Regions from separate parts of the Sphingomonas sp. PAMC26645 genome, predicted to be linked through region 1. Evidence: riboswitches for the same ligand, from Rfam matches in the RefSeq annotation. Region 1 holds a riboswitch; each other region holds the start of a gene.

Region 1 (3,272 bases):
GGGAGCACGACGACGACCGGCGTGTTCGCCGACGGGAGCCTGGTCGCGGGCGACTTCACGTTCAGCCTGGGTGGCCGGGTCGACTGGTGGTCGATCGACGGTGGCTATCTGTCCGAGCGGCCCCTGGCGGGTGGCGCGGCGTTGACCAACCTCCGGTATGCGGATCGCGACGGCAGCGAGACGACCGGCCGGGCGGGCGTAGCGTACCAGCCGGTCGATGCGATCACTTTGCGCGCGGCCGGGTATCGCGGGTGGCGACTGCCGACGCTCAACGAACTGTATCGGCCGTTCCGCGTCGGCAACGACGCGACCGCGGCGAACGCGCTGTTGGCGCCGGAGCGACTGACCGGGGTCGAGGGCGGTGTCACGCTGACGCCTGCGCCGGGGATGAGCATCGCCGCGACCTATTTCTACAACCGGCTGAAGGATGCGGTGGCGAACGTCACGACGACCAGTCCGGTGCAGGTATTGCCGGGGGTGACGACCTACCGCGTTCGCCAGAACCTCGACGCGATCCGCGCGCATGGGTTCGAGTTGGATGCGTCGTATCGGCCGGGTCTGTGGGGCGTTCAGGCGTCGTGGTCGCATACGAATTCGAAGGTCGAGGGGGCGGGGATTACGGCTGCTCTGGACGGTTTGCGTCCGGCGCAGACCCCGCGCGACCAGGTGTCAGGGACGGTCGACTGGCGGCGCGATGCGGCGGCAATGTCGCTGACGGTGCGGCATATCGGGCGGCAGTATGACGACGACCAGAACACGCGGGTGCTCGATCCGGCGACGACGCTGGACGCGTATGCGGCGCTGCCGATCCTGCGGTCGCTGGTTGCGGAACTGCGCGGGGAGAACCTGTTCAACGAGCGGGTCGAGGCAGGGATCAGCGGCGCTAAAATCGTCGAGCGCGCCACGCCGCGGACGATCTGGGTCGGGCTGCGCTACGGGCTTCGGTAAGAGTCAATCCGCCCGCAGCCAGGGAAAGAAAGGCAGCATGTTTCCCCGCGAAGGCGGGGACCCAGACTGGGCTCCCGCCTTCGCGGGAGAACAAGGTAGGGAAAGCGACGTCCCGACTAACACGCCTCCACCGGGGTGGTGCGATGGACGGTGAGGGAGCTTACGATCCTCCCCCGCCAGGGGGAGGATCAGCAGCCCCCGCGTTGACCCGTGTCTGGCGCACGACTAATGCCACCCCCGTGAAGGGTTCCCGGCGACGGGATCAAAAGGGAAGTCGGTGCGCGGATATGTCTGCAAGACCGGCGCTGTACCCGCAACTGTGACCGGATAGCGGCCACCCCGATATGCCACTGGGTCTCGGCCTGGGAAGGTGGGGTGGGCGCGGCGACCCGGAAGCCAGGAGACCTGCCTCTCACGGTCGATCCACTGCGCGGGCGGGTGTCCGGCGCGGACGAGTGCTCCGGTCATGCCGGGTTTCCTCGAGCGAGAGACGTCTGGCCGCCCGGCGAATGGTCGCTGGCGGTTCTGGTTAGGACGCAGCCGATGACGAAATTCTTCCTTCTCCTGAGCGCCGCGGCGATCGCATCGCCCGCCTACGCGCAGGACATTCCCGACCCCGACGCTCCCGAAGTCGTCGTCACCGCAACCCGCGCCGCACAACCGCTGAGCGAGATCGGCCAGGCCGTGACCGTGATCGACCGCGCCGAGATCGAGCGCCGCCAGACCACTGTGGTGTCCGATCTGCTCGCGACCACTCCGGGCGTTACGGTGACGCGCAACGGCACGGTCGGCGCGCTGACCAGCGTCCGCATCCGCGGTGCCGAGGCGGACCAGACGCTCGTCGTGATCGACGGCGTGCGCGTCAACGATCCCTCGTCGACCGGCGGCGGCTTCAACTTTGGCAACCTCCTTTCGAGCTCGGTCGAGCGGATCGAAATCCTGCGCGGCCCGAACTCGGTGCCGTGGGGCAGCCAGGCGCTCGGCGGCGTCGTCAACATCATCACCGAGGCGCCGACCGAAGGCGTGCAAGCCCGCGCCAACGCCGAATATGGCTATGCCGACAGCGTGTTCGCGAGCGCGGGCGTGTCGGGCAAGTCGGGTCCGGTATCCGGATCGCTGACCGGCGGATATCTGCGCACCGACGGCATCTCGTCCGCGGCCAGCGGCACCGAGCGCGACGGCTATCGACAATATGGCGCGACCGGGCGGGTCGGCGTCGAGTTCGCGCCGGGCATCGGCCTCGACCTGCGCGGCTATTTCGCGGACAGCCGCGTCGACATCGACGACGGTTTCGACCCGAATACGTTCGTGGTCGCAGACAGCCCCGCTTACTCCACTACGCAGGAGTTGTACGGCTATGCGGGGCTGCATGCGAACCTCGCGGACGGCCGATTCAACAACCGCGTGGCGTTCACGATCGCCGACATCAACCGCGACAATTACTCGCAGCCCGGCGGGGACGTGACGTTTCTCGGCCGCGGCCGCAGCGAACGCTACGAGTATCAGGGCGACTTCCGTCCGCTCGACCAAGTGCGCGTCGTCGCAGGCGTCGAGCGCGAGAACAGCCGCTTCAACGACGGCAGCACCTTCGCGCATACCGGCATCACCAGCGTCTACGGCCAACTGATCGTCAAGCCGGTCGACGTACTCACGGTCACCGGCGGCGTCCGCAACGACGACCACGACGATTTCGGCAGCCACACGACGTTCGGCGCCAACGCAGCGTTGGCATTGCGGACCGGCACCACCGTCCGCGCGAGCTATGGCGAGGGCTTCAAGGCACCGACCTTGTACCAGCTCTTCTCCGACTACGGGAACCGCGGCCTCGATCCGGAGACCGCGCGCAACTTCGATGTCGGCGTCGAGCAAGCCTTCCTCGGTAACCGCGGCCGCGTCGGGGTGACCTACTTCAATCGCCGCACGCGCAACCAGATCGACTTCCGCGATTGCAGCCCGGCCGAGCTGGAGACGGCCGATTCGATCTGCGCCAACCGTCCGTTCGGCGTGTATGACAACGTCGCTCGGGCCGAGGCGGACGGCGTTGAATTCACGCTCGCCCTGCGCCCTATCGATGCGCTGACGCTGACGGCGAATTACAGCTATATCGACACCGAGAACCGCTCGATTGGGGACAATTTCGGCAATGATCTTGCACGGCGCCCCAAGCAGACCGCGAGCGTCGATGCCGATTATCGGTTCGCGTTCGGCCTCTCCGTCGGCGGCACCGTGACGATGGTCGGCGACAGCTTCGACGAGGCGAGCAATACCACACGTCTCGACGGCTATGCGCTGGCCGGCGTGCGTGCGGAACTGCCGATCGGCGA
Region 2 (3,272 bases), 1.3 Mb from region 1:
CTCGCGTTGCGGATCAGGTGGCTGATGAGCGTGGTCTTGCCGGCTCCGAGAAAGCCGGTGACGATCGTGACGGGGACCTTTGAAAGATCGGGCATTGGTATTCTCCTGCGAGCACACGCACGCACGACCATCGGGGCCGCACGCGTTCGTCGCTCAAACGGAGTACCGTGCCGCGACCATCCCCTGGATCGTAGCAAGAGCGACCATAACGCTGGCAGGTCTCCTGGCTCGCGGGTCGAGGCTCGACGTACGCCTTCCCAGGTTTCCCCAGTGGCTGCCCTTGCGTAAAGGGCGTGTGCGTCTCGCTCACCGCTTACAGTTGCAGGGACAGCCGCGGCATTGGGAGGAACTCCCGCACCGCATTCCCATTCAAGCCCCGAAGGGCACCGGCGCGATCTGTGAGGTTCGGTGAAACCGAGCCTCGGGGGTGGGTTAGAGCAGTTTAGCGGGACTGCCAATTCGCATATCGCTAGTTTTCGATCCTCCCCCGCCAGGGGGAGGTGGCACCGGAGGTGACGGAGGGGGCGTACACGGAACAAACGTGATCGCCGTCCTCCCCCTCCGTCTGGCAAGTGCCAGCCACCTCCCCCTGGCGGGGGAGGATTCGAAAGCGCGTCGAGCTTGGGGAACGGAAGAGCTAGCCTATCCGTGCACGACTTCGATCTCGTCGAAGCGTTTCCAGCGGTAGATCGCGAAGCTCAGCACCCAGCAGAGCACGAACAGGCCGATGATCGCGAAGCCGAGGCCGTTGAAATTCTCGCCGAGCGCCGTTGCGACGTCCCATATGCCGCCGGTGTAGCCGAGCTTCGATCCGAGCAGCGCCAGCGTCTCGATACCGCCGATCGCGATCGCAACGATCGCGGAGATCAGCGTGATGGTGATGTTGTAGTAGAGCTTGCGGATCGGCTTCACGAACGCCCATTCATAGGCGCCGAGCATGACGACGCCGTCGGCGGTATCGACCAACGCCATGCCGGTGGCGAACAGCACCGGGAGGACGAGGATGACACCGATCGAGAGACCGTCGGTGGCCTGGCTTGCGGAGAGGCCGAGGATCGCGACCTCCGTCGCCGTGTCGAAACCCAGGCCAAACAGGAAGCCGAGTGGCGCCATGTGCCAGCTCCGCGTGACCAGCCGGAACATCGGGCGGAACAGACGTGCGAGCAGCCCGCGGTTGCCGAGGAGGAGGTCGAGGTCCTCCTCGACATAGGTGCCGCCGCCCCGGACATGGCCGAAGGTGCGCCACACCGAGCGGAGGATGATCAGGTTCATCGCGGCGATCGTGAACAGGAACACGGCTGAGATGACGGTCGCGACCACCCCGCCGACTTGCTTGAATGCCTCAAACTGCGACAGCGCATTGGCGGTCAATGCGATCGCGACGGCCGCGATCAGCACGATCCCCGAATGACCGATCGCGAACCAGAAGCCGACCGCGATCGGGCGCTGGCCGTCCTGCATGAGCTTGCGCGTCACATTGTCGATTGCCGCGATGTGATCGGCGTCGACAGCATGGCGAAGGCCGAGGCCCCAGGCGAGCAGCGCGGTGCCCAGCATCAGCGGTTGCGCGTGGAACAGCGAGAACGCCCAACACCATGCGGCGATGTTGGCCGCGACCAAGCCTGCGAACATCCAGCCGATGCGCTTTCGTGTCGAACCCCGCGTCGGTCGTTCCATCGTCAAAGTCGTCATGCAAAAACCCCGCAGCGTCCGACGAGGACCGGGGCCTGCCGCGAACGGCCGGGACATACGACGACCGGACGCCATGAGCGGCCGACGCACGACGCCGATGCGGCCCCCGCCACATGGTCGTCGCTCAGCCAGTGTCACGCAGGCGGCGTTCACCGTGCCTCGGCCACCCCCTGGACCGGGACAAGAGCGACCAGACGCCGGCAGGTCTCCTGGCTCGCGGGTCAAAGCTCCTCGCCACGCCTTCCCAGGTCGTCGACCCAGTGGCTGCCCTCGCGAAAAGGGCTCGTGCGTCTCGCTCACCGCTTACAGTTGCAGGGACAGCCGCGGCATGGGACGGCGAACCGTCCGCACCGCATTCCCAATCAAGCCCTTCCGGGCACCGACGCGATCACGGGAAACGGCTCGAAGCCGCGCCCCGCGTGTTCGGTACCCTGCTTTGGGTCGCGTGCCAACGGCCGTGCTATTTCGCGAGGCCGAGTTGTTGCAGCATGAACGCCTGCCACTCGGAGTTCTGGCGATAGCGCTCGAACCGGCCCGACTTGCCGCCATGGCCTGCCTCCATGTTGACGCGGAACAGCAGCGGGTTCGTGTCGGTCTTGAGTTCGCGGAGCTTGGCGACCCACTTGGTCGGCTCGTAATATTGCACCTGACTGTCCCACAGCCCGGTGCCGACATACATCGCCGGATACGCCTTCGCCTTGACGTTGTCGTACGGCGAATAGCTCAGCATGTAATCGTACGAGGCCTTCTGCGCGGGGTTGCCCCATTCGTCGTACTCGAAGGTGGTCAGCGGGATTGACGCGTCGAGCATCGTCGTGACCACGTCGACGAACGGCACCTGCGCGATGATGAGCTTGTAGTCGGCCGGCGCCATGTTCGCGACGCCGCCCATCAGCAGCCCGCCCGCGCTGCCGCCCATCGCCGCGACGCGGTCCTTGGCGGCATATTTCTGCGCGACGAGATAGCGGGTGACGTCGATGAAGTCGGTGAAGCTGTTCTTCTTGTTGAGCAGATGGCCGTCGTCATACCAGCCGCGGCCCATCTCCTGCCCGCCGCGGATATGCGCGATCGCGTAGATCACGCCGCGATCGAGCAGGCCGATGCGACCGGGGTCGACGCCCGGATCGCTTGAGATTCCGTAGCTGCCATAGGCGTATTGGAAGAGCGGTGCGGTGCCGTCTCGCTTGGTTCCCTTGGCGTAGACCAGCGACACGGGGATCCGCGTGCCGTCCCGCGCGGGCGCCCAGACCCGTTCGGTGACGTATTTCGCGGGGTCGTAGCCCGGCACCGGGGCTACCTTCAATACTCGGCGCTCGCCGGTCTTGGCGTTGACCTCGTAGGTCGTGGTCGGCGTGACCAGCGAGCCGTAGGTGTAGCGGACCCACGGCGTCGCGGTCTCCTCGTTGACGTCGAGCGACATGCGATAGGCGGGCTCGTCGGCCGTCACCGGCGTGGACTTGCCCGCATCGTTCAGGACGCGGATCATGCGGTTGCCGCCCTCGCGCTGGTCGATCGCGACGAACCCGTCGAACGGCTTGAAGCCTTCGATGAAGACGGTGTCGCTGGCTGGCGTCAGGTCG
Region 3 (3,272 bases), 1.1 Mb from region 1:
GGGCGGAATCCCATTTGCGCGAGGATCAGGCCAGCGAACAACCCGCACGGCCCTGCGCCGACCACCACAGGGCGGGGGCCGGTGTAGCTCGCGCCGCCCTTGGTGACGAAGCGGTAGCCTGTGTCGGGGGTGCGCTGGACGTGGCGATCCTTGCGGAAGCGGGTTAGGACGGTGTCCTCGTTCTTCAGCGTGACGTCGACCGAATAGACGAGCTGGATGTCCATCTTGTCACGCGCATCGTGCGCGCGACGCGCCACGGTGTAACGGATCAGGTCGCGTGGGGTGACGCGCAGGCGGTCGCGGATCGCGGCGGGGAGCGCTTCGTCGGCGTGGTTGAGCGGCAGCTTGAGGTCGGTAATGCGGAGCATGTCGGTCGCTCTAGCGCCGCGCGGCGCGATCCGCCATCGGGTGCGCGAGAGGACATGACCATGCGGACCGACGAAGAACAGAATGCCAAGAGCGCCAAGCGCAAGGAGGTCCACGACCGGATCGTCGCGAGCAAGACGATCGAGAAGGGGCTGGTCATCGTCCACACCGGCAAGGGCAAGGGCAAGTCGACTGCCGCGTTCGGCATGGCGGTGCGGATGATCGGTCATGGGCGCAAGGTCGGCGTGGTGCAGTTCGTCAAGGGCGCGATGGCGACCGGCGAGAAGGCGGTCTTCGATGCGTTCCCCGCGCTGTGCGAGTTCAAGCCGATGGGGGAGGGGTTCACCTGGGACACCCAGGATCGCGCGCGCGACATCGCGGTGGCGCGCGAGGCGTGGGACGAGGTGAAGCGGATGATCGCCGATCCGTCCTATGCGATGGTCGTGGCGGACGAACTGAACATCGTGTTGCGGTATGAGTATCTGCCGGTCGACGAGGTTCTGGCGGTGTTGGCGGCGAAGCCCGAGATGACGCATGTCGTGGTGACCGGGCGGAACGCGCCGGATGCACTGATCGAGATGGCGGATCTGGTGTCCGAGATGACGCAGGTGAAGCATCCGTTCCGGTCGGGGGTCAAGGCGCAGGCGGGCGTGGAGTTTTAGGCGGCTTCGTATTCTACGGCCCGTTATGACCACCGTCCGTCATCCTGACAAAAGTCAGGACCCAGAGCCACGGAGGCCACCGCCCGTTACCCTGGGTCCTGACTTTCGTCAGGATGACGGGAGGGCGTGGGGACGGCTCGCGGACTTCTAACGGACGTAGCCGTGTCTTGCGTCGTCTCCACCTCCCGCCTATCGCTGCCCCCGCGACAGGTTCCCCCGATGCTCGCGCGGAGGGGGATGAAAATGGGAACGGGAAACACCCGGCTGCCCCTGCAACTGTACGCGGCGAGCCATCGTGCCTCATGCCATTGGGATGTTCCCGAGAAGGCGGCGCGGACGGCGTTGACCCGCGAGCCAGGAGACCTGCCCGTCGCGGTCGTCTTTCGTCCGGCCAGGGTGCGCCGAACGGACGGGTAACACCCCGAGCGACGACATCGCTTCGCGTCGCGCGGAGGCTGGAGGCGTGCGCCTTTCGCCCTTCGCGCGGTGCGGGATCGACTGTCCGAAGGGGTTCCTATGCCAAGTTCACGTCATTCCAATATCGTCCGGGCACGGACATGCTGAAGCCGGTCGAAGACGGCGTTGCCGTGGTCGCGTGCAACACGTGCCGCCATTCCACCGATGCGCGTGACGACGAGCAGGGTCAGCGCGGCGGCGCACGGCTCGTTAGCGCGCTGAAGGCGATGCAGGCGAGCGATCCCGCTTATGCCGACGTGGCGGTGCAGGAGATGCCGTGCCTGTTCGCCTGCCAGGATTTCTGCACGATCCACCTCCGCGCGCCCGCCAAGGTCGGCTATGTGCTCGGCCGTTTCGAGCCGACCGAAGACGCTGCCCGTGCGATCTTGGATTACGCACGGCTCTACGGCGAGAGTGCGTTCGGACAGGTGCCGTTCAAGCAATGGCCGCAGGGCGTGAAGGGCCACTTCATCACCCGCACGCCGCCCGCCGGGTTCGTCGTGGAATGACCTTTTTTCCGACGGCCGGGGCATTTCTAACATCCTTGAGCGCGTTGCCGCAGCCGGACGAAGCTGCTCGATTGGCGGCAGTGGCGCGGCAGGGCGAACTGACCAAGCCGCCGGGCTCGCTCGGGCGGTTGGAAGAGATTGCCGTCTTCATGGCCGGCTGGCAGGGCCATGAACGCCCGCGGCTCGATCGCGGCCGGGTGGTGATCTTCGCGGGTAATCACGGCATCGTCGATCGCGGCGTCAGTGCGTTTCCGGCCTCCGTCACCGCGCAGATGGTGGCCAATTTCCAACATGGCGGTGCGGCGATCAATGCGCTGTCGCGCGCGGCGGGGCTCGATCTCAAAGTCGTTCCGCTCGACCTCGACCGGCCGACCATCGATTTCACCGTCGCCCCGGCGATGTCGGAGGAGGAATGCCTCGATGCGATCAACGCGGGCGCCGCAGTCGTTGCGGACGCGCCCGACCTGATCGTGCTCGGCGAGATGGGGATCGGCAACTCGACCTCCGCCGCCGCGCTGTGCCTCGCCAGCTTCGATGGCTCGGCACGCGACTGGGTCGGGCCCGGTACGGGAGTCGACGACGACGGCATGGCCCGCAAGATCGCGACCGTGGAGGCCGGGCTGGCGCTGCACCGGGACGCACTGACCACCCCGTTCGAGACGCTACGCAGGCTTGGCGGTCGTGAACTTGCGGCGATCGCTGGCGCGGTCCTCGCGGCGCGTCTGGCCGGCGTACCCGTCATGCTCGACGGCTTCATATGCTGTGCCGCGGTCGCGCCGATCGCCGCTGCGTGCCCGGATATCCTCGCACATTGTCTTGCCGGCCACGTGTCGGCCGAGCCGGGTCATGCGCGCCTGTTGCGGGCATTGGGCCTCGATCCGCTGCTATCGCTAGGCATGCGGCTCGGCGAGGGAAGCGGCGCGGCGACTGCGACGTTGCTCGTTCGTGCGGCGCTGGCGGCGCATGACGAGATGGCGACCTTTGCCGAGGCGGGGGTCTCAGTCGCGTGACCGGTTCGCACATGCTGTACCTGATGCGGCATGGTGCTCCCGTCCGCGAAGGCCTGTTGCTGGGGCGAACGGACGATCCGGTAACGGAGGCCGGTATTGCGGCGTGCGTCCAGCGAGCCGCAGGGCTGGAGGTTGCTGCGATCGTGTCGTCCGGTCTGAGGCGTACGCGCGATTGCGCGACGGCGATCGGCAGCGCGCGGGGCATCGTCGGCGAGGTCGATCGACGGTGGCGCGAACTCGACTTTGGAGCATGGGACGGCTTGCGTCCC

What was found. Region 1 has a riboswitch for cobalamin ahead of E5673_RS17875 (TonB-dependent receptor). Riboswitches for the same ligand answer to the same signal wherever they lie in the genome.
Region 2: it holds a riboswitch for cobalamin, as region 1 does, so the genes downstream of both, E5673_RS12150 (HoxN/HupN/NixA family nickel/cobalt transporter) here and E5673_RS17875 (TonB-dependent receptor) in region 1, are expected to answer to the same signal.
Region 3: it holds a riboswitch for cobalamin, as region 1 does, so the genes downstream of both, E5673_RS12970 (DUF1636 domain-containing protein) here and E5673_RS17875 (TonB-dependent receptor) in region 1, are expected to answer to the same signal.

What each region holds. Positions count from the first base shown of each region.
Region 1 covers NZ_CP039249.1:3,914,059-3,917,330, reverse strand. Annotated here, with positions in the region: gene E5673_RS17880 (TonB-dependent receptor) at 1-948, shown strand, start outside; cobalamin riboswitch at 1,176-1,376, shown strand; gene E5673_RS17875 (TonB-dependent receptor) at 1,492-3,272, shown strand, end outside.
Region 2 covers NZ_CP039249.1:2,635,122-2,638,393, reverse strand. Annotated here, with positions in the region: gene cobW (cobalamin biosynthesis protein CobW) at 1-95, opposite strand, end outside; cobalamin riboswitch at 196-406, opposite strand; gene E5673_RS12150 (HoxN/HupN/NixA family nickel/cobalt transporter) at 643-1,692, opposite strand; cobalamin riboswitch at 1,874-2,091, opposite strand; gene E5673_RS12145 (S9 family peptidase) at 2,153-3,272, opposite strand, start outside.
Region 3 covers NZ_CP039249.1:2,802,640-2,805,911, reverse strand. Annotated here, with positions in the region: gene E5673_RS12980 (NAD(P)/FAD-dependent oxidoreductase) at 1-368, opposite strand, end outside; gene cobO (cob(I)yrinic acid a,c-diamide adenosyltransferase) at 423-1,028, shown strand; cobalamin riboswitch at 1,220-1,414, shown strand; gene E5673_RS12970 (DUF1636 domain-containing protein) at 1,586-1,993, shown strand; gene cobT (nicotinate-nucleotide--dimethylbenzimidazole phosphoribosyltransferase) at 1,990-3,003, shown strand; gene E5673_RS12960 (histidine phosphatase family protein) at 3,015-3,272, shown strand, end outside.